Regions from separate parts of the Vagococcus intermedius genome, predicted to be linked through region 2. Evidence: predicted binding sites of a transcription regulator. Region 2 holds the regulator's gene; each other region holds the start of a gene.
What was found. Region 2 encodes CtsR, which represses protease genes until heat stress. Its sites were predicted from a motif close to TTGGTCAAAAAAGGTCAAANA; they were not measured.
Positions count from the first base shown of each region.

Region 1: clpB (ATP-dependent chaperone ClpB) is a predicted target of CtsR. The motif match lies at 7,439-7,459, and genes of this name have one in related genera.
Region 3: OL234_RS02580 (ATP-dependent Clp protease ATP-binding subunit) is a predicted target of CtsR. The motif match lies at 3,303-3,323, and genes of this name have one in related genera.

Region 1 is NZ_CP110232.1:722,026-732,319, reverse strand. It holds gene OL234_RS03355 (nuclear transport factor 2 family protein) at 138-851, opposite strand; partial or broken gene OL234_RS03350 (alpha-L-fucosidase) at 1,012-1,149, opposite strand; gene OL234_RS03345 (ROK family protein) at 1,178-2,047, opposite strand; gene OL234_RS03340 (glycosylasparaginase) at 2,083-3,045, opposite strand; gene OL234_RS03335 (Sapep family Mn(2+)-dependent dipeptidase) at 3,424-4,743, shown strand; gene clpB (ATP-dependent chaperone ClpB) at 4,795-7,398, opposite strand; gene OL234_RS03325 (PadR family transcriptional regulator) at 7,607-8,119, opposite strand; gene OL234_RS03320 (sialate O-acetylesterase) at 8,140-9,003, opposite strand; gene OL234_RS03315 (FusB/FusC family EF-G-binding protein) at 9,032-9,676, opposite strand; gene OL234_RS03310 (hypothetical protein) at 9,825-10,289, opposite strand.
Region 2 is NZ_CP110232.1:2,191,268-2,201,561, reverse strand. It holds gene OL234_RS10385 (sensor histidine kinase) at 1-690, opposite strand, end outside; gene croR (response regulator transcription factor CroR) at 677-1,366, opposite strand; rRNA gene OL234_RS10375 (16S ribosomal RNA) at 2,014-3,570, shown strand; tRNA gene OL234_RS10370 (tRNA-Ala) at 3,642-3,714, shown strand; rRNA gene OL234_RS10365 (23S ribosomal RNA) at 3,932-6,844, shown strand; rRNA gene rrf (5S ribosomal RNA) at 6,936-7,051, shown strand; tRNA gene OL234_RS10355 (tRNA-Val) at 7,074-7,146, shown strand; tRNA gene OL234_RS10350 (tRNA-Lys) at 7,150-7,222, shown strand; tRNA gene OL234_RS10345 (tRNA-Leu) at 7,233-7,314, shown strand; tRNA gene OL234_RS10340 (tRNA-Thr) at 7,322-7,394, shown strand; tRNA gene OL234_RS10335 (tRNA-Gly) at 7,430-7,501, shown strand; tRNA gene OL234_RS10330 (tRNA-Leu) at 7,547-7,632, shown strand; tRNA gene OL234_RS10325 (tRNA-Arg) at 7,650-7,723, shown strand; tRNA gene OL234_RS10320 (tRNA-Pro) at 7,738-7,811, shown strand; gene OL234_RS10315 (CtsR family transcriptional regulator) at 7,966-8,439, shown strand; gene OL234_RS10310 (ATP-dependent Clp protease ATP-binding subunit) at 8,448-10,294, shown strand, end outside.
Region 3 is NZ_CP110232.1:572,320-582,613, forward strand. It holds gene OL234_RS02570 (peptide chain release factor 3) at 1-514, shown strand, start outside; gene OL234_RS02575 (DUF1827 family protein) at 563-883, opposite strand; gene OL234_RS02580 (ATP-dependent Clp protease ATP-binding subunit) at 1,069-3,255, opposite strand; gene ykzS (protein YkzS) at 3,438-3,620, shown strand; gene OL234_RS02590 (phosphocarrier protein HPr) at 3,820-4,086, shown strand; gene ptsP (phosphoenolpyruvate--protein phosphotransferase) at 4,086-5,807, shown strand; gene OL234_RS02600 (NAD(P)-dependent oxidoreductase) at 5,980-6,843, shown strand; gene OL234_RS02605 (YkuJ family protein) at 6,972-7,205, shown strand; gene sppA (signal peptide peptidase SppA) at 7,356-8,366, shown strand; gene OL234_RS11025 (RDD family protein) at 8,716-9,333, shown strand; gene OL234_RS02620 (hypothetical protein) at 9,358-10,294, shown strand, end outside.

The DNA of each region.
Region 1 (10,294 bases), 750 kb from region 2:
GCAGTGGACTTAATCCAACTACATCTTAACACCTATAAACACATAAAACACTCCATTATTCATGATATAACTGAGGTTTGAAGGTCAACCATGACAGTACGAACTTCTGTTGCACCATTAAATAATTTTGTCACTTACTAAAACATTGCTTTAGGATTAGGAGCGTCTGTTGGCATTGGTTGTAATACATCCCAATGCTCAACTATTTTACCCTCTTTGACTCTAAATAAATCAAATCCGACTGTGCCAGGGTCTTCATCACTAACTGTTACCAAGTTATGAATTCCAACTAGATCATCTTCCGCCACAACATGTACTACTTTAAATTCAGCATTTTTCAAGTCGCCTTGGAATAATCCGCCAAAGACTTCTTTAAAAATCTCACGACCATCTAATACACCTGGATTATGTTGAATATACTCATCTTCTGAAATATAACGATCAACAGCTGAAATATCTTTACCATTAAAAAATTCTTGCCAAAAAGTTAAAACTAACTCTTTATTGGTGATGACATCGACCTTGTCATCTATCAATTTAAAGGTTCCTTTATGAGCCATTGTTGCCCGATCACCATATTCAACACTATCTGGCCATGTCATAAATGCATACACCTGCCCATGATTTAAGTTAATGATATGTGTGACAGTTGTCCCAGTAGCTTCAACCCAACTCACACTTATCATTCCGCTTTTTTGATCTTGTAATTCAATTTTAACTACTTCTGTCTTTCCTTGATCTTCTTCCCGTAAAGAAGTATAGCGCATTTGATTCGCGTCTAAATATTCTAATTTAAAATGATAACCTGTTTCAAATAAGACTTCTGCTATTCTACCTGTTAAATCTGCCATGTTACTCACTCCTCAATCTTTATTAATCAATAGCTCATGCGAGTTACAAATAAAACTTGTAGCTGTATCAGTTATTTCACAATTTAAATATACACCCATTAACGAACGATTAGCAAATGATATTACTTACTTTTAACAAGTTAATTCACTCACAAAAACTATTGGTGGTTCCAGCTGTTTCATATAAGCCATTTGGTGAAGTTTTAAAACCATCGACAGAATTATAATCCACATCAGATTCTACATCTTCATGTATCTCTGGAATTTCATTATCTTCTAATGACACATAATCATATTTTCTTCTATACACGTAACTATATTTTCAATTACATTTTATCAACTAAAAGACCAGCCCCTATTAAGTTGGCATCATTTTTATAGTGAGAGGTAACAATTGTTGGTTTAATCGGACATCTTTGACCGTATCCCATCACTACCTCTAACTTTTCTTCAAGTTTAGTTAGTAAATTGGACTTATTTGAAATACCTCCACCTACTACAATATATTCTGGGTCCAGTATGTATTGTAAATTGTAAAGTCCTTTAGCTAAATTCAGATACAAATTATCAACATAAGTCAAGGCTAGTTCCTCCCCTGATTCCGCACGGTCGAAAACTTCCTTGCCACTTAGTTCTTGTCCGACTGCTTTTGAATAAGCACGCGCCATATGGACTGCCGACCCTGTCTTACTCCACTCTTCGTTAGCATCATCCATCAACATCATGCCAAATTCACCAGCAAAATTATTAGCACCTGCGACAAATTCACCATTCATAACAATTGAACCACCAATCCCCGTTCCTACAATAATAAAAATAACATTTCGTCCACCTTTTGCTGCACCTGCTACTACTTCAGCATGACAAGCACAGTTAGCATCATTTTCAAAATATATCGGTAACTGATAACTGTCTTCAAAGTGCTGTAAAAATGGGAAATCATGTAGATAATGAAGAGAACTTGCTCCATCAATTTGACCTGTCTGGTGGTTTGCTATTCCAGGTACACTAAATGAAATAGCCTCAATATTATGTTCTATTAAATAACCTTTAATCATACTATCTAAGTTATCAGCCATCTCTGGCCAGCTTTTAGGCGAGTAAAAGCTACGGCGCTCACTTAAGCTAGCTCCATTAAAGATTGCGCCTTTCACACTTGTTCCACCGATATCTATTACGAGTTTATATTTAGACACACCCATCATTCCTTTTTCCTTTTTAATAGCACTGATTACTTCCCTAACTGATCAATCGGGGTTTTGATGCGTTTTTCATAAGCATCTAACCAAGCTTGGGTGATTGGTTCGATAATTGTTTGATCATCTTCACCCATTTGCGCAATATAAATTGCCGGATCCTCTTGTTCATTGGCTACTGAGAAGGTAAATTCAACGTTAGTTGCAACGCCCCACTCACCTTTAGAATTCATTGCAACAAGTGAAAAAGCACCTGCCTTACCATAACGTTTTGTTAGTTTATGATGGAAGCTATACATCGCTTTATCTGCAGCAGCTTGTGGGTGCAAACCTTCACCCATCAAACGGACAATCTCATAACTTAAGCACCCTTTCATCAAATCTTCACCTAAGCCAGTCGCAGCTGCCCCACCGATTTCACTATCCACATAAAAACCGGAACCTGAAAGTGGTGAATCTCCCACACGACCGGCTTTTTTCATGAAAAGACCTGAACTAGAAGTTGCCGCTACCATACTACCTGATTGGTCCAAACTAACTGCCCCAATGGTATCGTGGCCATCATAAGCACTTAACCCTTTTTCTTTCATTTCTTCTAAGCGCAGTTCATACATTTTTTTTGAGCGTTCTGTTATCATATTCTTTCTTTCAAAACCTTCTAATTGAGCAAACTTAGTCGCCCCATTTCCGACACGAAAACTATTAAACTTATGCTCACTTAAAGAACGAGCGACAGAAACTGGATTAGCTACATCCACAATGCCAGCAACCCCTCCAATTTTGAAAGTATCGCCATCCATATAAGCTGCATCCATCTCTAAAATTCCTTCTTCGTTAGGCAAACCACCATAACCAACAGATTTATAATAGGGATAATCCTCTACCATTTTAATACACGTCTCAGCGGCATCCCCTGCTTTACCATTTTGCTTTAACTGTTCTGACGCTGCGATAATACCATCATGCGCCATACGCCATGTTGCAATAATTCCCCACATAAATTTTTACACTCTCTTTCTTCTGAAGTAATTAAGCCTATATTAAATACTTTAGGTATAATCTGACAATGTCATTTAAAAGTATTTTATACAACAGCTTTACCAAGAAATCGTTTTCTTTTTATAAATGTATCTTACAACATCTACCAAACATTATATATACTTTTTTGTTTTTTTGATTGTTTTTTTTGAAAAAATAATCAAAAATACCCTGTACCTCTTATTTAAACATTGTTCAAAACTCTTAAAAAGTATATACTATTAACAACAAGGTCTGTCAACCTCCAAAAATACCTAGGCAATAGTAGCAAAATTCATTTTAAGACCAAATCATTTAAAACAATACTTAAGCGTCACCATTAAAAAGGAGCGATAACAATGACAAACTTAGATTGTAATGTGATTAGACAAGCTGTTTCTGCTAGACAAGCCGATTTTTTCAAAGGTTTAAAAGAGGTTATGCAGATAAATAGCGTGAAAGGTAAACCAGAAATAGACGCCCCTTTTGGCGCTGGGCCTAAACAAGCCATTTTAAAAGCCCTTGAGCTGGCAGAGTCGCTAGGCTTTAAAACCCAGTTAATCAATAATGCTATGGGTTATGCTGAATGGGGCCCTGAGACCCGAGATTATCTAGGAGTTATTGGGCACTTAGATGTCGTACCTGAAGGGACAGGTTGGGATTATGACCCTTTTGATTTAACGGAAGATAACGGGATTTTATACGGACGCGGAGTACTTGACAATAAAGGACCTATCATGAGTAATCTCTATGCCCTTTCGGTTTTAAAAGAACTAGGATTTGTCCCCAACAAAACCGTTCGGATTGTCTTTGGTAGCGATGAAGAAAGTGGTTCAGCTGATATACCCATGTATCTTGCAGTAGAACCTGCCCCAGTCTATGGCTATACGCCTGACTGCAAGTATCCAGCTGTTTACGGTGAGCGAGGCGTGGTTGGCATAGATATTGTGACACGTTTTTCAGATAATTCAGCTACTCAAATTGAAAGTTTTATTGGTAATTTTGACCGTAGCAGTGTACCAGATACGTTAAATATTACCTTAAAAACAGGCGAGCACTTAGAAATCAAAGGAAAGCGTTCGCCTAGTAATGCCCCAGAAATGGGACTTAATACCATTACCTTATTTGCCAAACAAGCGACGGTATCAGCACGTTTCAATGGCGAGTTAGCTACTTATTTATCATGGCTAAGTGCGTCTTTCCATAATAAGCATGATGGTAGTGGGATCGGGGTAGCTTTTTCCGATCAAGAGTCAGGTACCCTACAATTAACACCTTACGAGTTGGAAATTACTAAGGATCAAGCAAGACTATCTTTATCAATCCGCTACCCTATCTCCGTCACAGAAGAGAAAGTTCTATCAGCAATGACTGAACATCTAGTTCCAAATAGTGACTTGATAGTCACGCGTCGGATGAAATCGACAGTCTTTGATCGCCATCATCCAATGCTTAAAACAATGCAGAGAGTTTATAAAGACTGTACAGGCGAAGATGGGACACCTGTCACAACCACTGGGGCAACCTATGCGCGGAGTATGCCAAATATTCTCGCTTTCGGCCCTTCTTTTCCTGGTCAAAAAGGGATTGCTCATAATAAAAATGAGTATATGGCTGTTAGTGATTTAATGAAGAATATGGAAATCTATGCGCTAACTTTAGCCGAACTATTGGCATAAAAAAAAGACTCCTCAATTCGAGGAGCCTTTTTTATTAACTTTTAGTTATTTTTAAGGTTCTGCTATCACTTGGCTATCAAAAACTAATTGACCATCACGCAAATCAACTGTCACACGACTTTCGGGACCAACGTTTCCGGCAATAATTTCTCTAGCAAGTGGGGTTTCAATTTCTTTAGTTAAGAAACGTTTAAGTGGACGTGCCCCGTAGGTTGGGTCATAGGCTGATTCGGCCACCCAATCTTTCGCAGCATCTGACATCTCTAACTGAATGTCTTGATCTTCTAAACGACGACTTAACTGACTGGTCATCTTATCAATAATCCGTTTCATATTAGCTAAAGTTAATGGTGTGAATAAAATGGTATCATCTATTCTGTTTAAGAATTCTGGTTTAAACTGCAACTGTAATTGTCCCATCACTGACTCTTTTGTTTCTTGTGGTAGGGTTCCTTCTGCCGTCACACCATCTAATAATGTTTGTGAGCCTACATTACTTGTCATAATTAAGACTGTATTTTTAAAGTCAACGATTCGACCTTTAGAATCTGTTAAACGACCATCATCTAACACTTGGAGTAATAGGTTGAAGACATCTGGGTGTGCTTTTTCAATTTCGTCCAATAAGACAATCGTATACGGACTACGACGAACCGCTTCCGTTAATTGACCGCCTTCTTCATACCCCACATAACCTGGAGGAGCTCCGACTAGACGAGAAACTGAGTGTTTTTCCATATACTCACTCATATCAATTCTGACCATGTGCTCTTCTGAGTCAAATAAGTCCTCAGCTAAAGCTTTAGCCAATTCTGTTTTACCAACCCCAGTTGGTCCTAAGAATAAGAATGAGCCTAGTGGTCGATTTGGGTCTTGTAAGCCAGCACGCGAACGGATAACAGCATCTGACACGGCATCTACTGCTTCATCTTGGCCAATGACCCGTTTATGTAGGGTCTCATTCAGACGTAAGATTTTTTCTCGTTCCCCTTCAACTAACTTCGTCACTGGGATACCTGTTAAGCGCCCTACAACTAATGAGATTTCATTATCTGTTACGGCTTCTTGAACTAAACGTCCTTCGGCTTGTTCATTGCCAGCTTCTAGGGCTTTTAGTTCTTGTTCTAATTTTGGAATCGTCCCGTGACGTAAGACTGCCGCTTCTTCTAAATCATAGTTACTCTCAGCTTCTTCCAGTTGGTGACGTGCTTTATCTAACTCTTCACGTTTCGTACTAAGTTGGTTGACTTCTGCTTTTTCAGTTTCCCAACGCATTTTCATACTATTAGCTTCTTCACGAAGATCGGCTAACTCTTCTTGTAAGGTATCTAAACGTTTTTTACTTGCATCATCTTGTTCTTTTTTTAGTGCCGCTTCTTCGATTTCTAGCTGCATCAACCGACGTGTCACTTGGTCTAGTTCGGTTGGCATTGAGTTCATTTCCACCCGAATAGTCGCACATGCCTCATCAACTAAATCAATCGCCTTATCTGGTAAATAGCGGTCTGTGATATAACGATTAGATAAAGTAGCCGCTGCCACTAGGGCGTTATCATGGATATTGACTCCATGATGGATTTCAAAACGTTCTTTCAACCCACGTAAGATACTGATGGTATCTTCAACGGTAGGTTCTTTTACTAAGACTCGTTGGAAACGACGTTCCAATGCTTTATCTTTTTCCATATATTCACGGTACTCATCTAAGGTTGTGGCACCAATACAATGTAGCTCACCACGAGCTAACATTGGTTTTAATAAGTTGCCAGCATCCATGCTACCTTCTGTTTTACCAGCTCCAACAATGTTATGGATTTCATCAATAAATAGGATGATTTGCCCATCGCTTTTCTTAACTTCTTTTAAAACTGCTTTTAATCGTTCTTCAAATTCGCCACGGAATTTAGCACCGGCAATTAAAGCACCCATATCTAATGAGAAAATTACTTTGCCTTTTAAGTTTTCTGGGACATCTTTTCTGACAATCCGTTGAGCTAATCCTTCAATAATGGCTGTTTTACCAACCCCTGGTTCCCCAATTAGGACTGGGTTGTTTTTCGTTTTACGAGACAAGATTCTGACAACGTCACGAATTTCTTCGTCACGCCCAATAATCGGATCTTGTTTCCCACTTTTAACAGCTTTGTTTAAATCTATTGCGTATTTTTCTAACGCTTGGTATTGTTCTTCTTGATTTTGTGACGTCACACGATCGCCTCCTCGCATAGTTTCGATAGCTTGGCGTAACCCTTTTTGAGTCATGCCATGTTGTGTTAAAAATTTAGCTAACGGATGATTTGGTAAAGCCATTAAGGCTAACACGACCACTTCTGTTGCCAAATAATCATCTTCAAAATTGGCACGGATTTTATCTGCTTCTTGTAATAAGTTAAATAAATTTTGACTTAGTCCTTGACCGTACTGAACATTTCCTTCAATAACAGGTAATTTATCAAGGGCTGAATCGACTTCAGCTACAAAGGCATCCATCGGTACCCCTGCATCAGAATAAAAATTATAAGCAAAATGATCTGGCTGTAAAAAAATCTTCCAGAGATGAGCAATATCAATTTCTTGATGCTTTCTCGTCACCGCCACTTGTTGGGCTGCTGCAATTGCTTCTTGTAACGTTGTTGTCATTTTTTCAATATTCATATACCTTCGCCTCCTTGATTACATAACTAAGTATACTACTAAGGTCAAAATAGGTCAAACAATATACTCACCTATTTTTCAACTTAATTTTTCTCTTTAAAGTAGCTATGTCTACTTATCATCCACTACTTTTTAGTCAATGCTACGACTATCATACGAGATTTATTTACTAACTGTCATCCGTCCTAAGACGTAAAAAAGAACCTAATTACTTAGGTTCTTTTTCTTGCTCATTCAATAACTCCTGATACCATTTCAAATTCACTTGATGATGGGCGATTGAATTTTCTAACATTTTTGCAAAGGCAGGGACTAAACTTTCAGGTGTTTCTAGTGCCTTTTGAGTCTTCCTTATCTTCTCTTCAGTTTGAGCAAGCTGTTGTTTAATCAATTGCTTAAATTCTTCTGGCTCATAATTTTCTGCAAATAATAAGGGAGCATAAAAGGAGAGCGTCACATAATCGGTTTTAGAACCATATTTGACCATTAATTTTTTAAATTGTTTGTCTCCTGCTTCCGTCAGCTGATAGTGGTAGGCTTCTTTATTTTTATTGAGAGGCGGTGAGGATGGCTCTAGACGTTCAAGCCAGCTTTTTTCTTCTAACTGTTGCAAATTATAATAAAAAGAGCCTTTGGTAAAATTGACCACATAATGATAATGACGCTCTGTCATCAGGCGTAGTAACTCATAACCATGAGCCCCAGGATTTTCTTTGAGCATTCCAAGTATCAATAAAGGGATCATTTCGCTTCCCTTTCTTTTGGTTTTTGAACTTGCGCCAAGGTCTGTTCAAAATCAAGATAGGTTATCTGTCCCATAGCCAACTCATAACTCGCTAAATAAAGCCGCTCATTTATTGTTTTAGGGCGATCTTCATCGAGGACCAAACTGTTTTTTTCAGATTCTAAAGGTGACAAAATATGCTCACTCCTTTTGAACGCTTCATAATAACGCAGACCAAATTTCCTTTGAGATATAGCATCTAAGTGAATTCCATCAGGATTAGCAGTCAGCTTAACTGCGCTGACAAAATAACAGTTGTCTTGTTCTTCAGCAAAACGTTTCAGTTCCTTTGATACGTTTTTAAACTCAAGACAATGCTGACCAAAGCCAACTTTGCCTAAATAATCGCCTAGGCCACCTATTATCACCGGAATCTCTGGCACATTTAGATCAGCTCTTAACGCTGTTATAATAGTTAATAATTTTTGATAATATGTTTCCCATAGGCCATGATAACTGTCACTTTCACCTTGGTGCCATAAGATACCCGCTAAGTCACTTTCTGCTAAAGCTAGTTTTGCTTGACACAAAGCATGTTGATAAAGAGGCCCTTCTACTGCCCACTCATCCAAAGAACTACCACCTTCGGCACAGGGAATTAAACCAATCTCTTCGGTTGGATGGTCACTTACCCACGATAAGGCAAAAGAAGAAGCTAACCCGACACCAGCCACTTCTCGATCGTAGTTAATCGGTTCTGCCATCAATTGCCAACGACCATTTCGTAACATTTTAATTTTTTCATTGCAAATACGTGGCACCTCGTTAATAAAGCCACGTCCAGCCATATTAGATTGACCTAACATTAAAAATGATTTCATTTCTGTCTTTCTCCTTTTCAAAATTATCTTACTTACCTTGATAACGTGCAAAAAATTCCGTTATGCCTTTTAAAGACGTTAATTGATAATTACACTGGTCACTGTCTACACAGATATAATTACCTTTTTTAGTATACGATCCATCTGCGCCTGCCTTGGTCGTTGTTAAAAATAAAGAAACGTTCGCTTCATGTTGACATACAGCACAGATTCCTTTCTTAATACTAGGTTCAAAATGACCATAAAGCCCAACAAATTGTTGATTGATAGGCGCCATCATGTATTTCTTTTGGCTACCACTATCTGTCCAACTAAGATAGGAATAGCGTGTCAGCTCCCACTTAGAAATATCTGGTATTTTTAATTTTTTGACTTTTCTAAAACATTTTTGAATTTGTTTATCAGATGGTTGCTCTAACGGCAATACCTCAGTTTGAAGTTGACTTAAATAACTATCTGCTCGTGTTTTAGTCATACTTGGGGTCATAACTTGCTCTAAAAATAAGTCAACTTTTTCATATTTTTCTTTTAACCGCCGGTTAATTTTTTCTTCAATCAGCCCTTCAAAAGTAGCAATTGTCCTAGGATCATTGACTGATTGATAGGCATTAATTAAATGATAGGTTTGTTCTTTGATGTAGTTAAAATCATGTGGTTTGATTATTTGAGGCATTTCGATCACTCTTTCTCTTATCTAACTTAAATATAAATTATAGTCTAATTAGACTATATGTCAACCCTACTTGACTAGATAACAAAAAAAGCCCTGATAATTCAGCGCTTTTTGGCGTAAACTTATAATTTTAGTTAATAGAATTCATCTATTCGAAGCCTTCATCCATTAAATAACCAGCAGCTTGTTCTCTTGATTTAAAAACCGCTTCAACCGAACCAGTCGACATTAACACAACCCACATATAGTTAGAGTAACGTAACGTTAACATGTCACCACGTTCGTCATACCACTCTTCTTGATAGCCATCTTCATAACCATCTTCTGTTTTACGTAATTCTTCGATGGCTTTAGCCACTAATACTTCAATCTCTTCTTTTGTTGCGTCAATGACTGAAATATAGCCATCTTTTGTTTCTTCTTTTGGTAAATAACCAGCAAAAACAAAAGCATTTGCACTTTTTGGATGTAAATATTTTACAACCGTTGTTTTTGGTACAGCACTTTCTTCAAAATGGTAGTTAAGTCGGTTCATTGACACTTCTTGTACTTTTAATTCGGAAACACTATCAAACAATGCTTTCTTTTCTTCAAAGGATAACAATCCATTCACCTCGT
Region 2 (10,294 bases):
ACGGACTTTTGTATATTCGAAAAGATCATCTACCAAAACTTTCATTTGTTTCGCTTTAGAGTAGGCTGTATGCGTATATTTTAAGAGGTCTTCTTCATTATGGTATTGTTTTTCTTCGATTAACCCAAGATAACCAATGATAGAGGTTAGCGGGGTACGTATATCATGACTAATATTCGTAATTAACTCGTCTTTAGATTTTTCAATGCGTCGTTCTTCTTCAATTGCCTCAACAGTACTATCTACTAGACCGTTGATACTTTCTATAACTCGACCTAAATCACCACTAAGTTCAAAAGGAATCCGATGACCGTAGTTTCCGTTGGCGATGTAGTGTAGTTCTTTGATAATATGCCGTAATTGCATTTGATGATAACGTCTGATTAAGCGCCAGTATAAAATAATTAAATCTAATATCACCATGAAGATAACAGCGGCATTACGCATGGAATAGAAAGAGTAATTAAAAAAAGTTTTTACCAAAACTTCTTTAAAGCCAAAGATAACATTTTTAACAGCTAAACTATCATCAATTAAAACACGTGCGACTGCTAAAACAGCAATGTTAACAAGTAATAGTAAGATGACTGTCACAATACCTTCTATAATTAGCTCACTTTTTTCTTTTGAAGTTAAAACAATGCGGGATGATTTAATAGGTATTGAGTTAGGAGAATTAGTTTGTTTCAATTTTGTACCCAACTCCCCAGACAGTTTGGATTACTTTTTCCCCGCCCGTTGCTTCTTCGATTTTATCTCGCAGATGGCTAACATGAACCATTACGGTCTTAGCAGAAATTAAGCTTTCTTGTTGCCAAACTCTTTCAAAAATTTCTTCAGCGCTAAATACACGATTAGGGTGGCTAGCGAGTAAATATAATATGCCAAATTCTAAAGCAGTTAATTGAATATCTGTCCCGTTATGAGTTAATACCTCGTGTGACTCTTTTTTTATAATTAAAGGACCAATATCTAGGACATCAGGTTCCTCACTGGTAACTTGCATATTAGTTCTTCTTAATAGGGACTTAACACGTGCCATAATTTCCAAAGGATTAAATGGTTTAGTAACATAATCATCCGCACCAGCTACGAGACCTTGAATTTTATCCATGTCATTTGACTTGGCAGTAAGCATAATAATTGGAATTTGTGACTCTTTTCTTAGTTCTTTAACAACTTGCATGCCGTCCATATTAGGCATCATTACATCTAAAATCATTAGGTCAATATCTGGGGTAGTCCTAATTTTTGTTAGAGCTTCCTTCCCATCATAGGCTTTTACAACACTGTGGCCTTCATTTTGAATATAAATACTTAAAAGTTCTACAATTTCTTTGTCATCATCTACAACTAATAGTTTCATAAATGTGTTCCTCCTATATAATAGATATTATATTAAACATTATAAATATTGTATCAAATAACTAATCGTAAAACTAAAATATCAAATGTAATTTTGATAAATTTATAAAATCGTTAATAAACTTTCAATTTTTTAAAAAAAGTCTTGCATTTTATTTATGAACTTGGTATATTTATAAATGTCTTCAAGAGAGACCTGTTATCTTAAATTTTATCAAAAAAAACTTTAAGAAAATGTTGACTTTTATTTGTTTAAATGTTAACATAACAGAGTTGTTAAATAAGTCGATTAACTTCGTAATTAACAACAAAAAAATAAAATTAATTGTTGACATTGTCAACGGTTGATGATATTATAACTAAGTCGCTAACGCAATGAAGTTACAATTTGAAACTTCAAAAAATTCAAAAACACAAAAAAAGTTGTTGACACTAACAACTAAACGTGATATACTGAATGAGTTGCTAAAGCAACAAAGTTTAGACCTTTGAAAACTGAACAAAGTAAGACGAACCAAACGTGTAGGATGTTATCTTTTAGTAAGATAACAACACAAAAATTTTTATCAGTTTTATATTAAAACTGTATAGTGAAGTAATTCGCTAGCAATCATTAATGAGCTAAAGACTTCGGTCTTAATCATAACTTTTATTGAGAGTTTGATCCTGGCTCAGGACGAACGCTGGCGGCGTGCCTAATACATGCAAGTCGAACGCTTCTTCGAAAGGTGCTTGCACCTTTTATATAAGAAGAGTGGCGGACGGGTGAGTAACACGTGGGTAACCTACCCTTCAGCGGGGGATAACACTTGGAAACAGGTGCTAATACCGCATAATTGGTTTTGCCGCATGGCAGAACTATGAAAGACGCTTTCGGGTGTCACTGAAGGATGGACCCGCGCCGCATTAGTTAGTTGGTGAGGTAATGGCTCACCAAGACGATGATGCGTAGCCGACCTGAGAGGGTGATCGGCCACACTGGGACTGAGACACGGCCCAGACTCCTACGGGAGGCAGCAGTAGGGAATCTTCGGCAATGGACGAAAGTCTGACCGAGCAACGCCGCGTGAGTGAAGAAGGTTTTCGGATCGTAAAACTCTGTTGTTAGAGAAGAACAAGTGGGAGAGTAACTGTTCCCACCTTGACGGTATCTAACCAGAAAGCCACGGCTAACTACGTGCCAGCAGCCGCGGTAATACGTAGGTGGCAAGCGTTGTCCGGATTTATTGGGCGTAAAGCGAGCGCAGGTGGTTCTTTAAGTCTGATGTGAAAGCCCCCGGCTCAACCGGGGAGGGTCATTGGAAACTGGAGAACTTGAGTGCAGAAGAGGAGAGTGGAATTCCATGTGTAGCGGTGAAATGCGTAGATATATGGAGGAACACCAGTGGCGAAGGCGACTCTCTGGTCTGTAACTGACACTGAGGCTCGAAAGCGTGGGGAGCAAACAGGATTAGATACCCTGGTAGTCCACGCCGTAAACGATGAGTGCTAAGTGTTGGAGGGTTTCCGCCCTTCAGTGCTGCAGTTAACGCATTAAGCACTCCGCCTGGGGAGTACGGTCGCAAGACTGAAACTCAAAGGAATTGACGGGGGCCCGCACAAGCGGTGGAGCATGTGGTTTAATTCGAAGCAACGCGAAGAACCTTACCAGGTCTTGACATCCTTTGACCACTCTAGAGATAGAGCTTTCCCTTCGGGGACAAAGTGACAGGTGGTGCATGGTTGTCGTCAGCTCGTGTCGTGAGATGTTGGGTTAAGTCCCGCAACGAGCGCAACCCCTATTGTTAGTTGCCATCATTAAGTTGGGCACTCTAGCGAGACTGCCGGTGATAAACCGGAGGAAGGTGGGGATGACGTCAAATCATCATGCCCCTTATGACCTGGGCTACACACGTGCTACAATGGATGGTACAACGAGTCGCAAGGTCGCGAGGCCAAGCTAATCTCTTAAAGCCATTCTCAGTTCGGATTGTAGGCTGCAACTCGCCTACATGAAGCCGGAATCGCTAGTAATCGCGGATCAGAACGCCGCGGTGAATACGTTCCCGGGCCTTGTACACACCGCCCGTCACACCACGAGAGTTTGTAACACCCGAAGTCGGTGAGGTAACCTTTTGGAGCCAGCCGCCTAAGGTGGGATAGATGATTGGGGTGAAGTCGTAACAAGGTAGCCGTATCGGAAGGTGCGGCTGGATCACCTCCTTTCTAAGGAATATAACGGAATCCTACAGGTAAGTCACTTTGTTCAGTTTTGAGAGGTCTACTCTTAAAACTTAGGGGCCTTAGCTCAGCTGGGAGAGCGCCTGCTTTGCACGCAGGAGGTCAGCGGTTCGATCCCGCTAGGCTCCATTGATAACGAAAGTTATCAACTAATTTGTTCATTGAAAACTGGATAGTTAAAGATATAATTAATCAAAACAAACCGAGAACACCGCGTTGATGATAAGTACATTAGTACTATTCATAAGAGTTTTTAAACAAAGTTCAAAACGCTGTTTAAAGGATTGATGGAGCATGTATCGCTACATGTGGAAGTCAAAAATCTAACAACATTGTTAGTAAATTAGGTTAAGTTAATAAGGGCGCACGGTGGATGCCTTGGCACTAGAAGACGATGAAGGACGGGACTAACTCCGATATGCTTTGGGGAGCTGTAAGTAAGCTATGATCCAGAGATTTCCGAATGGGGAAACCCGGCAGCTGTCATAGGCTGTCATCATATACTGAATACATAGGTATATGAGGTGAGACGCAGAGAACTGAAACATCTAAGTACCTGCAGGAAGAGAAAGAAAATTCGATTACCTTAGTAGCGGCGAGCGAAACGGTAAGAGCCCAAACCAAGAAGCTTGCTTCTTGGGGTTGTAGGACTCAAATATGGTAGTTGTGATGGATAGTCGAATCGACCTGGAAAGGTCAGCCGTAGTGGGTAAAAGCCCCGTAGGCGAAATTGATCACACACCTATGAGTATCCTGAGTACGGCGGAACACGAGAAATTCCGTCGGAATCCGCGGGGACCATCCCGCAAGGCTAAATACTCTCTAGTGACCGATAGTGAACCAGTACCGTGAGGGAAAGGTGAAAAGCACCCCGGGAGGGGAGTGAAATAGATCCTGAAACCGTGTGCCTACAACAAGTCAAAGCCCGTTAATGGGTGATGGCGTGCCTTTTGTAGAATGAACCGGCGAGTTACGATAGCATGCGAGGTTAAGATGAAGAGTCGGAGCCGTAGCGAAAGCGAGTCTGAATAGGGCGCTTGAGTATGTTGTCGTAGACCCGAAACCATGTGATCTACCCATGGCCAGGTTGAAGGTGCGGTAAAACGCACTGGAGGACCGAACCCACGTACGTTGAAAAGTGCGGGGATGAGCTGTGGGTAGCGGAGAAATTCCAATCGAACTTGGAGATAGCTGGTTCTCTCCGAAATAGCTTTAGGGCTAGCCTCGGATTAAGAATGATGGAGGTAGAGCCACTGTTTGGACTAGGGGCCCATATCGGGTTACCGAATTCAGATAAACTCCGAATGCCATCCATTCATATCCGGGAGTCAGACTGCGAGTGATAAGATCCGTAGTCGAAAGGGAAACAGCCCAGACCACCAGCTAAGGTCCCAAAATATATGTTAAGTGGAAAAGGATGTGGGGTTGCACAGACAACTAGGATGTTGGCTTAGAAGCAGCCACCATTTAAAGAGTGCGTAATAGCTCACTAGTCGAGTGACCCTGCGCCGAAAATGTACCGGGGCTAAACATATTACCGAAGCTGTGGAATGTACTTTTGTACATTGGTAGGAGAGCGTTCTAAGGGCGTTGAAGGTAGATCGTGAGGACTACTGGAGCGCTTAGAAGTGAGAATGCCGGTATGAGTAGCGAAAGACAGGTGAGAATCCTGTCCACCGTATGACTAAGGTTTCCTGGGGAAGGCTCGTCCTCCCAGGGTTAGTCGGGACCTAAGCCGAGGCCGATAGGCGTAGGCGATGGACAACAGGTTGATATTCCTGTACCAGTAGTATTTGTTTGACCAATGGAGGGACGCAGTAGGCTAAGAAATCCACACGACTGGAAGTGTGTGGCCAAGCAACAAGTCTTGATGTGAGTAAAATGCTTACGTCTTCAAGGACAAGTTGTGATGGGGAGGGAAATAAAGTACCGAAGTTTCTGATGTCACACTGCCAAGAAAAGCTTCTAGTTAGAATACAACTGCCCGTACCGCAAACCGACACAGGTAGTCGAGGCGAGTAGCCTAAGGTGAGCGAGCGAACTCTCGTTAAGGAACTCGGCAAAATGACCCCGTAACTTCGGGAGAAGGGGTGCTGGTCTCCGGACCAGCCGCAGTGAATAGGCCCAAGCGACTGTTTATCAAAAACACAGGTCTCTGCAAAATCGAAAGATGACGTATAGGGGCTGACGCCTGCCCGGTGCTGGAAGGTTAAGAGGATGGGTTAGCTTTATGCGAAGCTCAGAATTGAAGCCCCAGTAAACGGCGGCCGTAACTATAACGGTCCTAAGGTAGCGAAATTCCTTGTCGGGTAAGTTCCGACCCGCACGAAAGGCGTAACGATTTGGGCACTGTCTCAACGAGAGACTCGGTGAAATTTTAGTACCTGTGAAGATGCAGGTTACCCGCGACAGGACGGAAAGACCCCATGGAGCTTTACTGTAGTTTGATATTGAATGTTTGTGACACATGTACAGGATAGGTAGGAGCCGTAGAGCTCGGTACGCTAGTATCGAAGGAGGCGTTGGTGGGATACTACCCTTGTGTTATGACCATTCTAACCCGCGCCACTTATCGTGGCGGGAGACAGTGTCAGATGGGCAGTTTGACTGGGGCGGTCGCCTCCTAAAGAGTAACGGAGGCGCTCAAAGGTTCCCTCAGAATGGTTGGAAATCATTCGCAGAGTGCAAAGGCATAAGGGAGCTTGACTGCGAGACCTACAAGTCGAGCAGGGTCGAAAGACGGACTTAGTGATCCGGTGGTTCCGCATGGAAGGGCCATCGCTCAACGGATAAAAGCTACCCTGGGGATAACAGGCTTATCTCCCCCAAGAGTCCACATCGACGGGGAGGTTTGGCACCTCGATGTCGGCTCGTCGCATCCTGGGGCTGTAGTCGGTCCCAAGGGTTGGGCTGTTCGCCCATTAAAGCGGCACGCGAGCTGGGTTCAGAACGTCGTGAGACAGTTCGGTCCCTATCCGTCGCGGGCGTAGGAAATTTGAGAGGAGCTGTCCTTAGTACGAGAGGACCGGGATGGACACACCGCTGGTGTACCAGTTGTTCTGCCAAGGGCATTGCTGGGTAGCTACGTGTGGACGGGATAAACGCTGAAAGCATCTAAGCGTGAAGCCCCCCTCAAGATGAGATTTCCCATTTCTTCGGAAAGTAAGACCCCTGAGAGACGATCAGGTAGATAGGCTAGGAGTGGAAGTACAGTGATGTATGGAGCGGACTAGTACTAATCGGTCGAGGACTTAACCAAGAATTTAAACGTAGGATCAAGGAATGTTTTGATTAAGCTTTAACATCCAGTTTTGAGTGAGCAATTACTCAATTTAATAGATATCTAAGAGTGTGGTGATGATGGCAAGAAGGATACACCTGTTCCCATGCCGAACACAGAAGTTAAGCTTCTTAGCGCCGATGGTAGTTGGGGGTTTCCCCCTGTGAGAGTAGGACGTCGCCACGCTTAGATATTATTAATATCCCATGGAGGTTTAGCTCAGCTGGGAGAGCATCTGCCTTACAAGCAGAGGGTCAGCGGTTCGATCCCGTTAACCTCCATATGACTCGTTAGCTCAGTTGGTAGAGCATCTGACTTTTAATCAGAGGGTCACTGGTTCGAGCCCAGTACGGGTCATCATTTATATGCGGGTGTGGCGGAATTGGCAGACGCACTAGATTTAGGATCTAGCGCCTAACGGCGTGGGGGTTCAAGTCCCTTCACCCGCATTTATTAGCCGGCTTAGCTCAGTTGGTAGAGCATCTGATTTGTAATCAGAGGGTCGAGGGTTCAACTCCTTTAGCCGGCATTTTGAGAGTGAAACTCTCTTTTTTTCTTTAGATTGCGGAAGTAGTTCAGTGGTAGAACATCACCTTGCCAAGGTGGGGGTCGCGGGTTCGAACCCCGTCTTCCGCTTTTGTTATCTTAATAACAAAAGTATTATAAGACCAGTTGTAATACGCCGGGGTGGCGGAACTGGCAGACGCACAGGACTTAAAATCCTGCGGTGAGTAATCACCGTACCGGTTCGATTCCGGTCCTCGGCATTTTTTAAATATTATTTGCACCCATAGCTCAATTGGATAGAGTACCTGACTACGAATCAGGCGGTTAGAGGTTCGACTCCTCTTGGGTGCATTTTTTTTTGGTAACGGGAAGTAGCTCAGCTTGGTAGAGCACTTGGTTTGGGACCAAGGGGTCGCAGGTTCGAATCCTGTCTTCCCGATAAAAATTAATTAAAAGAGATAAGACTTCTGTCTTATCTCTTTTTTTCATATTTAAGAAGAGAATGCTGGCCGCTTTTTCTTTACTTATAAATCAGGAATTTAGTATAATAGGTTTAAGGTCAAAAATAGTCAAAAAGTTAGGAGGCTAATTTTATGGATAATCAAAATATATCCGACTTAATTGAGGAATATATCAAAGAAATTTTGGTGGAGAAAGATAAAATTGAAATAAAAAGAGCAGAAATCGCCTCACAATTTAGCTGTGTACCTTCCCAAATCAATTATGTTATTAAGACACGTTTTACTGTTGCTCAAGGTTATAATGTTGAGAGCAAGCGTGGTGGCGGAGGGTATATTAGAATAAAAAAAATCACCTTAAATCATCATGGTGATATTTTAACAGAGTTAGAAAATGTGGTAGGTAATAAATTAACACAGCACGATGCGACAGCTATCCTGCAGCAATTATATAACTATGATATTATTAATAAAAGAGAAGGCGCTTTGCTGCATAGTTTAATGTCTAGCGAGATACTACAGGCAGATTTTAGAGAAAAAGAAGATATGATTAGAGCTAACATGATTAAAATAATTATAGAACGACTTCGTTATGAGGAGAAGGAGTAAATTATATGATGGATGAAGTGTTTACAGATAAAGCCAAACAAGTATTATTAATTGCGCAAGAAGAGGCTCAAAGTTTTAAGCATCAATCAGTTGGCACAGAGCATTTGTTGAGTGCATTGATTAATGAGCAAGGTGGTATAGCCGGGAAGATATTACGTCAATCTGGTTTAAGTAAGGATTACGTAAGAGCAGAAATTGAAACTATTATTGGTTATGGTAATCATAAAGCAGGTACTACACCGATGTATTTACCTTATTCACCTAGAGCTAAGAAAGTACTAGCTTATGCTAGTGATGAATCTAAGCGATTAGGTGCACCTTGTATTGGTACAGAACATATTTTACTAGGTTTATTGCGTGAAGAAGAAATTTTAGCAGTGAGAATTTTGAAAAATTTTGGTTTAGATATTGCTAAAACAAGACAATATACATTGAAAAAAATTGGTGTATCAGAATCTAAAACTAGTAAAATTGGTCAGAAAAAAGGTGGTACCCAAAGACAAGCTCAAATGCCACAAGAAGGGACGCCTACATTAGATATGTTGGCTAGAGATTTAACAAGATTAGCTTATGATAGCAAAATGGATCCTGTAGTAGGACGTAGCAAGGAAATTGAACGTTTGATTCAAATTCTAAGTCGACGTACTAAAAACAATCCAATTCTTGTAGGTGAGCCAGGTGTGGGAAAAACCGCAATTGCTGAAGGTTTGGCACAAAAAATTGTTTCTGGAGAAGTGCCAGATGATATGGTAGGGAAACGCTTAATGATGCTTGATATGGGGTCGCTTGTAGCAGGGACTAAATATCGTGGTGAATTTGAAGATCGCATGAAAAAAATCATAGAAGAAATTTATCATGATGGACAAGTTATCTTATTTATTGATGAATTACATACCTTAATCGGTGCTGGGGGAGCTGAAGGAGCAATAGATGCTTCTAATATATTGAAGCCTGCTTTGGCTAGAGGTGAGATTCAAACTGTCGGAGCAACAACACTAGATGAGTATCAAAAATATATTGAAAAAGATGCTGCCTTAGAAAGACGTTTTGCTAAAATACTTGTTGAAGAACCTAGTGAAGAAGAGGCCGTTGAAATTTTAATTGGCTTACGGGAATATTATGAAAGGCACCATCAAGTGGCTATTAGTGAAGAGGCTGTTGAGGCTGCTGTCCATTTGTCGACGCGTTATATGACAGAACGTCAATTACCAGACAAAGCAATTGACTTAATTGATGAGGCTAGTGCTAAAGTTCGTTTGGCTAAAGCCAATAAAGTGTCGAAACGTACAAAAATGCGTCAGAAATATGAAGAAATATTAAGAGAAAAAGAAGTCGCCTTACATGAACAAGATTTTGAATTGGCAGCTGATTTACGTAGAAAAGAAAAGTTGCAAGTAAAGAAAATTGAAAAATATGAAGAAGAATTAGCAATCCGTGAGTCTAGTTATGAGTTGGAAGTGAGTGCAGAAGATATTGCGGAGATTGTCTCTCAAACAACTAACATCCCCCTAAGACAATTAGAGAAAAAAGAAAGCGAGCGTCTTATTAATCTAGAAGATGAGTTGCATAAACGTGTGATTGGACAAAAAGAGGCTGTTAGTGCAGTTGCTCGTGCAACCCGTCGTGCACGTAGTGGATTGAAAGATCCTAAACGTCCAATTGGTTCCTTTATGTTCTTAGGTCCAACAGGTGTTGGGAAGACTGAGCTTGCTAAAGCGTTAGCTGAATCTGTTTTTGGTTCAGAGGAGGCCCTTGTTCGGGTTGATATGTCTGAATTTATGGAAAAACATGCAACAAGCCGTTTAATTGGTTCCCCTCCAGGCTATGTTGGTTATGATGAGGGTGGTCAATTGAC
Region 3 (10,294 bases), 610 kb from region 2:
TGTCGAAAGTGCTGTAGCAGGCGATATTATTGGTTTATATGATACTGGTAACTATCAAATCGGGGATACCTTATATTCAGGAAAGTTAAAAGTAGCTTATGAGGAATTACCACAATTTACGCCTGAACTATTTATGAAAGTAACAGCTAAAAATGTGATGAAACAAAAATCATTCCATAAAGGAATGAGTCAGTTAGTCCAAGAAGGGGCTATCCAATTATATAAAACCGTTGTGACAGAAGATTATATTATTGGGGCTGTTGGACAGCTTCAATTTGAAGTTTTCCAACACCGTATGCTAAATGAATATAATACGGAAGTTGTCTTAACACCAATGGGAACTAAGACGGCTCGTTGGATTGATGAAGAAGATTTAGATGAGCGTATGAGTTCAAGTCGTAACATCTTAGTGAAAGATCGTTTTGAGCAACCGTTATTCTTATTTGAAAATCAATTTGCAATGCGTTGGTTTGCTGATAAGTACCCAGATATTGAATTAAAATCGTTACTATAATGAAAAAAAGAAGTCAACTCCAATTGGGAGCTGGCTTCTTTTTTTATATTATTGAGAAACACTGATACTTTCCTCTTCTAACTCCTGTGTGACGGGGATTGAAATTTCGACAATACCGTCCATTTGCAGCATATTTAAGGTATGTTCTTCTTGTTCTGTTTTAATAAGGCGACGCATTACCGCTTGAATCTCATCTTGTTTAATATTACGTTGTTTGTTTGTAATCAAAATTTCTTTGTGTGTTGGAGCTTCTGTATAAATAACTGAAGATTTACCTAGAGTAAACACGCGGATAAAAGTGGCATCAGTACTATCCAACTGTTGACTGACTAAATCTGGATAACTATTAGTAACATCTATTAATTTCATTTATCTCACCCCACAAAATGTTTTCAAACCTAGTTAAAAATAATGCTCATTAGGTTTGTTTCTATAGTTCAAGTATAACGCTTTTATTAAAAAAATTCAAAGATATCTACTTGATAAAGGAGATAAAAATAACGTTCAGAGGCCTCTGAACGTTATTGCTTTATTAATTAGGTTTAAACAACCTTTTATAGAGGTCGTTGTTCAATTTTAATGGTCTGGTCAGCTGTTAACCGAGCATTAAACTTGTCAGTATCTGGATTTTCTAAATAGTACTCTGCTAGATTATCACCAATCTGTTCTTGAATCACACGACGTAAGGGACGAGCTCCCATTTTTGAATCAAAGCCTAATTCTACAAGTTGCTGTTTGACAGCATCATCGACGACTAAATCAAGTGCTTGTTTGGCAAGTAGTTGATTTAAGTCTAATAACATTAAATCAACAATTTGCAATAAATCATTTTTACTTAGGGACTGGAATTCGATAATACCGTCAAAACGGTTTAAGAACTCTGGTTTGAAAAACTGATCCAACTGATTTAGGACGGAGTGTGTCAGTCCATCACGACTAGCGCCAAATCCAACGCTTGCCTCAACGGAACCAGTACCGGCATTACTTGTCATAATAATCAAGGTGTCTTTAAAGCTAATGGTGCGTCCTTTAGAGTCAGTAAGACGACCATCTTCTAGTAGTTGTAAAAATAAGTGTAAAACATCGGGATGAGCTTTTTCTACCTCATCTAGTAAAATTAAACTATAAGGCTGACGACGTACCCGTTCTGTTAGTTGACCTGCTTCTTCATAACCAACATAACCGGGCGGGGAGCCAATGAGTTTAGCAACACTATGTTTTTCCATAAATTCACTCATGTCGAAACGGATCATATTATCTTTGGAACCAAATAATTCGTAAGCCAATTGTTTGGCTAGTTCTGTTTTCCCAACTCCTGTTGGTCCGACAAATAAGAAAGAACCAATCGGTCTATTTTTTTGGTTTAGTCCGATTCGATTACGACGAATAGCCTTAGCTACTTTATCAACAGCTTCATCTTGCCCAATTACTTTTTGACGTAAATCATCTGCTAGTGTTTTTAAGTGTTGTTGTTCTTTTTCTTGAAGAGCGCCAACCGGGATATTTGTTTGCTGTTCTACAATCTTTTCCATATCCTTTTCAGTGATTTCAGGTCGGTCTTCATCTAAAATTTCTTTTTCTTTTAAGGTCATCAATTTAGTTAGTTGATCACGGTAATAAGCAGCTTTTTCAAAGTCTTCTTCTATAGAAGCGGTGTGTTTAAGCTGTTCATTTTCTTTGATGCGTTTTTCTAGTAAATCAGGATTAATGGTTTGAATCGTCAAGTTCTTTTTAGACCCCGCCTCATCAAGCAAATCAATTGCCTTGTCAGGCAGATGACGATCTGCAATGTAACGACTAGATAAGCTAACAGCACTAGCTAAGGCTTTTTCACTATAAGTCACATGATGATAATCTTCGTAACGTGTTTTAATTCCTTTTAGGATAGCCAAGGTTTCTTCTTGGGTGGGTTCATTTATTTGAACAGGTTGTAAGCGACGTTCTAAGGCAGCATCTTTTTCAATGATACGGTATTCATTTAATGTCGTAGCGCCTAACATTTGGATTTCACCACGAGCCAAAGCTGGCTTCAGGATGTTGCCAGCGTCTAAATTAGCCTCGCCGACACTCCCAGCACCAACTAATTCATGAACCTCATCAATAAATAAAATAATACGGTCATCATTTTGTACTTCTTGTAACAGTTGTTGCATACGTTCTTCAAATTGCCCACGTACTCCGGTTCCTTGGACTAAGGCAACCACATCGAGTTGAATTACCTCTTTATTGGCTAGTTTTTGGGGCACTTTTTCATTGGCAATCATTAAAGCAAGACCTTCAGCAACGGCAGTTTTCCCAACCCCAGGTTCCCCGATGAGAACGGGATTATTTTTAGTACGTCTATTTAAGATTTCAATCACTCGCATGGTTTCTTTGTCACGTCCAATAACCGGATCTATCTTACCTTGTCGAGCGGCTTCTGTTAAATTTAAGCCATATTCAGTCAATAAAGAACTCTCTCTATTAGTGTGTGGCGGTTGGTTGTTAGTGCCATTATGATTTCCTGCCTGAGTTTTAGGAGGAGTAGAATTTTGTTGATTTAATTGTTTAGATAGGGAACGGAACCAATCATCGATTGCTCCTAGCCCATAAGGATCTTGTTGTTGTGACAACTGTTTTTCATGTTGTTGTTTTAAAGATTTATAACAAGATTGGCAATAATCTAACTGTTTACGCTCATTCCCAACAGTGGCGTAAAGGTGAATAGTTGCTTCATTTTGTTGACAATTTTGGCATTTCATATCAATCACATCCTTTAATTGACTAGGCAAAATCGGTCGTAATATAATAATTGACCTTTTTTGACCTTTGATTTAATTATAGCATCTTTAAATTATCAATCAAGAATATTGATTAGTGATTTAAATTATTTTTAACAAAGTTATTTGTTATGTTAAACTAGACAAAAAAGGAGGGGAAGTTGATGGAAGAACGTGACTATAATAAGTTATTAACACAACTTGTAGCAGGCGAAATTGACGAGTTGATCATTGAGCAACCAGAGTTTTTATTGTTTAGGGAAAGTTGGAATACTCATCCTAAACGTAAGGAAATTGTAGGAGAAGCGGGTTTAGGTGGTAAAATTGTGTACCGTTTTCAACCATAATTTGTGAAAAGAACATGAAAAAAGTAATAGAGATTCAGAAAGTTTGCTAGAAAGTATAAAACTGTTGTAAGTATTCTAAAAAAATGGTACTCTTTATTGGAGAAAGGGCTTATATCTTATTAAAATATAAATTTATTTTTTATAAAAAATAAGTACCTTGCTTCATCAAAAAAAACATACTCAAAGGAGAACGATTACTATGGAAACAAAAAACTTTCACATTATTGCTGATACAGGAATTCATGCACGTCCTGCGACTTTATTAGTCCAAACTGCAAGCAAATTTAACTCTGATATTAACTTAGAGTATAAAGGTAAATCAGTAAACTTAAAATCAATCATGGGTGTTATGTCATTAGGTGTTGGCCAAGGTGCTGATGTTGTAATTTCAATCGATGGAGCTGACGAAGCAGATGCTATGGCAGCAATCGTTGAAACAATGACTAAAGAAGGTTTATCAGAATAATGGCAGAAATGTTAAAAGGTATTGGGGCAAGTGATGGCGTAGCGGTTGCTAAAGCTTATTTGCTAGTACAACCAGATCTATCATTTGAGAAGAAAACAGTTGAAGATTCAGAAGGCGAAATTGCACGCTTACAAAGCGCTTTAGCAAAATCAACAGAAGAATTACAAGCTATCAGAGACAAAGCAGCAGACTCTCTTGGAGAAGCTGAAGCACAAGTTTTTGATGCACATTTAATGGTTCTTTCAGATCCAGAAATGATTGGTAGTATTGAAAGCAATATCAAAGATAACAAAACTAATGCTGAATCAGGCTTAAAAGAAGTAACAGATATGTTTATTGGTATGTTCGAAGCGATGGAAGATAACCCTTACATGCAAGAGCGTGCTGCTGACATCAAAGATGTTGCTAAACGAATTTTAAGTCATTTATTAGGCGTTAAATTACCCAACCCTTCAATGATTAATGAAGAAGTTGTGGTAGTAGCACACGATTTGACACCAAGTGATACGGCTCAATTAGACCGTCGCTATGTTAAAGCTTTTGTTACTGATATCGGTGGACGTACCTCTCACTCAGCTATTATGGCTCGTTCTCTAGAGATTCCAGCAATTGTTGGAACAAAAGAAATTACGACTAAAGTTGCTGAAGGCGATATGTTGGCCGTAAATGGTATTGATGGTGAAGCATTTATTCATCCAACAGATGAACAAAAAGCAGCTGTCATTAAAATTGGTGAAGATTATGCTGAATTAAAAGCTGAATGGGACAAGTTAAAAGATGCTAAGACTGTTACAGCTGATGGCAAACACATTGAATTAGCTGCCAATATTGGAACGCCTAAAGATTTAGAGGGTGTTAACAATAACGGTGGTGAGGCAGTGGGGCTTTACCGTACTGAGTTTTTATACATGGATTCACCAGATTTCCCAACAGAAGACGACCAATACCAAGCTTATAAAGCTGTTTTAGAAGGTATGGCTGGTAAACCTGTTGTTGTTCGTACAATGGATATTGGTGGAGACAAAGAGTTACCTTACTTACAATTACCACATGAAATGAACCCATTCTTAGGGTACCGCGCTATTCGTATTTGTTTAGCTGAAGATGCAATGTTCCGTACTCAGTTACGTGCCTTGCTACGTGCATCAGTTCATGGTCAATTACGTATCATGTTCCCAATGATTGCAACACTTCAAGAATTTAGAAGTGCTAAAGCCCTTTTAGATGAAGAAAAAGCTAAATTAATTGCTGAAGGTGTCGAAGTAGCCTCTGATATTCAAGTAGGTATCATGATTGAAATCCCAGCAGCAGCTGTGATTGCTGATAAATTTGCTAAAGAAGTCGATTTCTTCAGTGTTGGTACGAATGACTTAATTCAATATACAATGGCAGCAGACCGTATGAACGAACGTGTCTCTTACTTATACCAACCTTATAACCCGTCAATCTTACGTTTAATTAAAAACGTTATTGATGCAGCACATGCTGAAGGGAAATGGGCAGGTATGTGTGGCGAGATGGCTGGCGATCAAACAGCTGTACCACTACTTGTTGGTTTAGGTTTAGATGAATTTTCAATGAGTGCGACAAGTATTCTTAAAACTCGTAGCTTGATGAAACGTTTAGATACAGCTAAAATGGCTGAACTAGCGGATAAAGCAATTAACGAATGTGATACAGCTGATGAGGTTGTAGCGTTAGTTGATTCTTACACTAAATAATAAAAAAGCTTAGCTCCTAGGAGTTAAGCTTTTTTTTGTATCTAGTTTTCATTTAGTAATCTCCCCAATATAGTATGCTTATTTCTTGTGAAAGGCTTTTTAATAAAACGGATTCAATGTATAATAAAGGTAGATATTATTATCAATAAAAATGAATTGGAGGCTTCAACAGATGAAAAAAATTGGATTTATCGGAACAGGCGTAATGGGGTCATCCATTGTTAAGCATTTACTTGCAAGTAACTATGAGGTGGCTGTTTACAATCGGACCAAACAAAAGGCTGATGAGTTAGTCGGTTTAGGTGCGATATGGCAAGATTCGCCACAACAAATTGTTGAAGTTAGCGATATTATCTTTACAATGGTTGGTTATCCACATGATGTAGAGGAGACTTATTATGGCGAAAGTGGTATTTTTCAAGCGGAAGTTACAGATAAAATTTTAATAGATATGACGACTAGTACGCCTGTTTTAGCACAAAAGATTGCTAAGACGGCTACTGATAGAGGAGCAATTAGTTTTGATTCACCGGTCTCTGGTGGGGATTTAGGTGCTAAAAATGGGACGTTGACTACAATGGTTGGCGGAGATCTTTCTAGTTTTGAAGAAATCAAAGAGCTATTAGCTATTTTTAGTTCAAAAGTAAACCTACAAGGTCCAGCTGGTTCGGGACAGCATACAAAGATGGCCAATCAAATTATGATTGCTGGCACGATGACAGGAATGACAGAGTTATTAGTTTATGCTAAAAGTGCGGGACTTGATTTGGAGAAAGTATTGGATACAGTCGGTGGAGGTAGTGCAGCTAACTGGTCGTTAGCAAACTATGCTCCTAGAATTTTAAAAGAGGATTACACACCAGGCTTCTTCGTTAAACATTTTGTGAAAGATTTAAATATTGCTTTAAGTGAAGCAGAACGAATGAATATAGCGTTACCTGCCACCGAAAAAGCGAAAGAACTGTATGAGGAGCTAGTAAAAAATGGATTTGAAAATGAGGGGACACAGGCTCTAATTAAATTATGGTGGTCGTAATTTGACTAACTGATATAAAAAATAAGATGAGGCTAAAAAAAAATCAAAAAAAATGATTATTTTCGGTGCATGTTATATAAGAGTCTGATACAATATAACAGAAAGTGATATTGAAGGAGGTTTACCCTATGAGACATTCACAATTAGTAGCGATTATCAAACGTTTAGAAGCTATGACTGAGGCAACGGATAATGAAATTCAAGTTCGTCGTTTTGAGCGTGAAGGTAACGAAAGATGTATCGTAACTTATGATTCAGCAAATGAAATGTTTGAATTAACAGAAACTGACACACAACAAGTGTATCAATTTGACGATATTGATTTAGTTGCAATGGAGATTTATGAATTATTGCAAGCTTAATAATCACTAGTTGATGATTTTTGCATAATGACATAATCAAAAGTCTGGGATCTTGATTCCAGGCTTTTTTGTTACAGCAAGTGGTTTGAACAGGCTACTAAAAAATAGTTTATGTTAAAATAAACTGACTAACTTTTGAAGGAGAAGAAGATGAATAAAAAGAGATGGATTGCGGTAGGAATTGCAGCGGGCTTATTATTGGCTACAAGTTTAGTTGCCGTACCTGATGCTAAAACAGAATTAACCTCTCATATGACAGATAGTCAATTGTCAGAGGTAGTCATCAATGAACGTGATGACAATCAAAAAATTGCGTTGTTACAGCTAGATGGCACAATTGGCCCAACAGAATCAGCTGGTTTATTTGGTAGTGAGGGCTATAATCATGATTTTTTCATGTCGCAATTGAAAGCGATTGAAGGAGACGAAACTGTTAAAGGGGTCTTACTAGAAGTGAATACACCGGGTGGTGGCGTTTATGAAAGTGCTGAAATCGCTCGTGAATTAACAAAAATTCAAAAAGATCGTAAGATACCACTCTATGTGTCGATGAAAAATATGGCAGCTAGTGGCGGGTATTATGTTTCAGCTAAGGCTGATAAAATTTTTGCAACAGAAGAAACGATGACAGGATCAATCGGTGTGATTATGACGGGATTAAATATGTCAGAATTTTTTGATAAGATTGGTTTTAAAGACGAAACTGTTAAAAGTGGTCAGTTTAAAGATATAGGGTCAAGTACTCGTAAGTGGACAAAAGAAGAACGTGACGTACTGCAAAAAAATATTGATAGCTCCTATAATCGTTTTGTTAAACTAGTTGCAGAGGGTCGTGGGATGTCAGAAGAAGCGGTTAAAAAAATTGCAGATGGTCGTATCTATGATGGACAACAAGCTAAAGAAAATGGCTTGGTCGATGAATTAGGCTATCCTGATGAAGCGCTAGAAGCACTGAGAAAAGAGCATAAATTACGTGATGCCTCAGTGATTAGCTATGACAATACTAATAATTCATTTGCTAAAAGTTTAGGTGGTAATTGGTTAAGTTCAGCTATCAATCAGTTGACAGGATTTAAGAGTCAATCTCCTTTAAATCAATCACTAATGCCAAAAGAAGAGGTATCACCTCTTGAAATGATGTATTTATACGGAGGGGAGTAAGATGACTAAGGAAGATAACTTCAAAGATCGGATCGATGGGAGTCAGGAAGACGCTAAAGATAATCGAGAAGACTTAAAAAAATTGCCAAGCTTCCCCTCAGAAGAGGAATTAGTTGAGTGGAAAAAGCAACAAGCTATTAAGAAACAACAAGAGCAAATGATAAATGATGATCATTCAGAAGTGACGACAGAAAGTGTGACGGATAAAATAGAAGGACAAGAACGAACAGCCCGTTCAGTCTCTGAGGATCTAGAGGATGAACGGGTAGAAAAACTATTGGATGCGTTATTAAGTGATGAAAATGAGGGAAGTAGTCCGTCTGTAGGAGAGCCACTAGACAATAAAAAAATGATTAAAGCCAGTAAAAGTCAGCATGAAAAAAAAGAAGTGACAGATTATTTTCAACATTTAAAAGAGAAAGAAAAAAATAATCTCCCGGATGATCCAAAAACGAGATACCAAAGACAAAGTGCATGGTCTTATTTGACAACAGCAAGGAAAAGTAAAAAATCGCCAGTATTTCATGATTTTCCAGACTATTTTTATGCAGGTTTTTGGATCAGGTTGTACGCTTTTTTAGTTGATTTAATTTGTATCAATGCGCTATCAACATTTTTTGTTTGGTTAATCCCGACATCGATGATTAATTTACAAGGAATAGCGATTGTTGAGTCAATTATCTATTTAGGTTATTTTATTTTGATGACAAAGTTAACCAATGGTCAAACAATTGGGAAGATGATCTTTGGTATTCAAGTTGTTTGTTTTAATGAAGCAAGGTTGAGCTGGGAAACGGTTTTGATTAGAGAAGGAGCTTGTCGTTTTATGATGCAGGTGGGGCCTTTTATGCTGGCTTATTTAGTAACAATTTTTACTGGAAAAAAACAACATATTGGTGATTTTTTCAGTGATACAAGTGTTGTGACGTTGAACACGCTAAAAGCATATAATGGTATGAGTCAATAGTATACTAATATAGGAGGCACTGAAATGGGAGAACGTATAGAATTTTCAAATAATTTTGAAGGGTACTTAGCATTAGGCAAACAAGCCTTTAATGACGGTCAATATAAGGTAGCAACAGAGAATCTAGAAGCAGCTTATAATTTGAAACCTGATTTTGAAGCAAACTATGGTTTGGTTAAAAGCTTGTTAGCTCAAAATAAATCGCTGGAAGCAGAAAAAATCGCGACTGAGATGCAAACAGAATATTTGGCAGATAGTGATTTCTTAAAAGTTTATTTACAAGCACTCTTAAGCAATCAAAAATTTATTCATTGTCATAAACTTGTTCACTTGTCTCCGATAACACCACAAGAAAAAAATGACCTAATTAGGTTTGTTGGATTCAGTGAAGAGAATGCCAGACAATTTTTACAAGCTAGTTTAGCAGATCGGGTAAAAGCAGGTCTTAATTTAGGCGAGTGCTCTTTTATGAAAGCACTAGAAGTCATTAGTGAATTAGAAAAAGTTCCGTTTAAAGAGTATGCAGATGTTGCTACAACAGTAATTCATGAAAAACAGGTGAGTTTGCTTCTCTCTCAATTGTTGATAGAAAGTTTAGTTGCCATTGATTATAAAGAGAGGGTCATCGTGCCTGATATTTTTGGTGGGACACAGAAACTGAAACTAGCCGAATTAGAACCAATTGGGACAACAGCAATTTATCAACAATGCATGACTGAATTAATGAGGGAATTAGGCGCGACAGATTCTGAAATGGCGGGACAACTACAACAGGCGTTGCATGTTCAGATGGTTTTAATTTATCCAAAAGGGCAAGAGCTTATAAGTGATGCATCGCTGTGGGTTAAGCTATTTGTTGCCTCATATCTGGGTCAAGAAATTAAAGTAGCGGACACTCAAAAAGAGATGATGACCTCAATGCGAAAAGTGCAACAACTCATTCAAAATGAACTGTTACAAA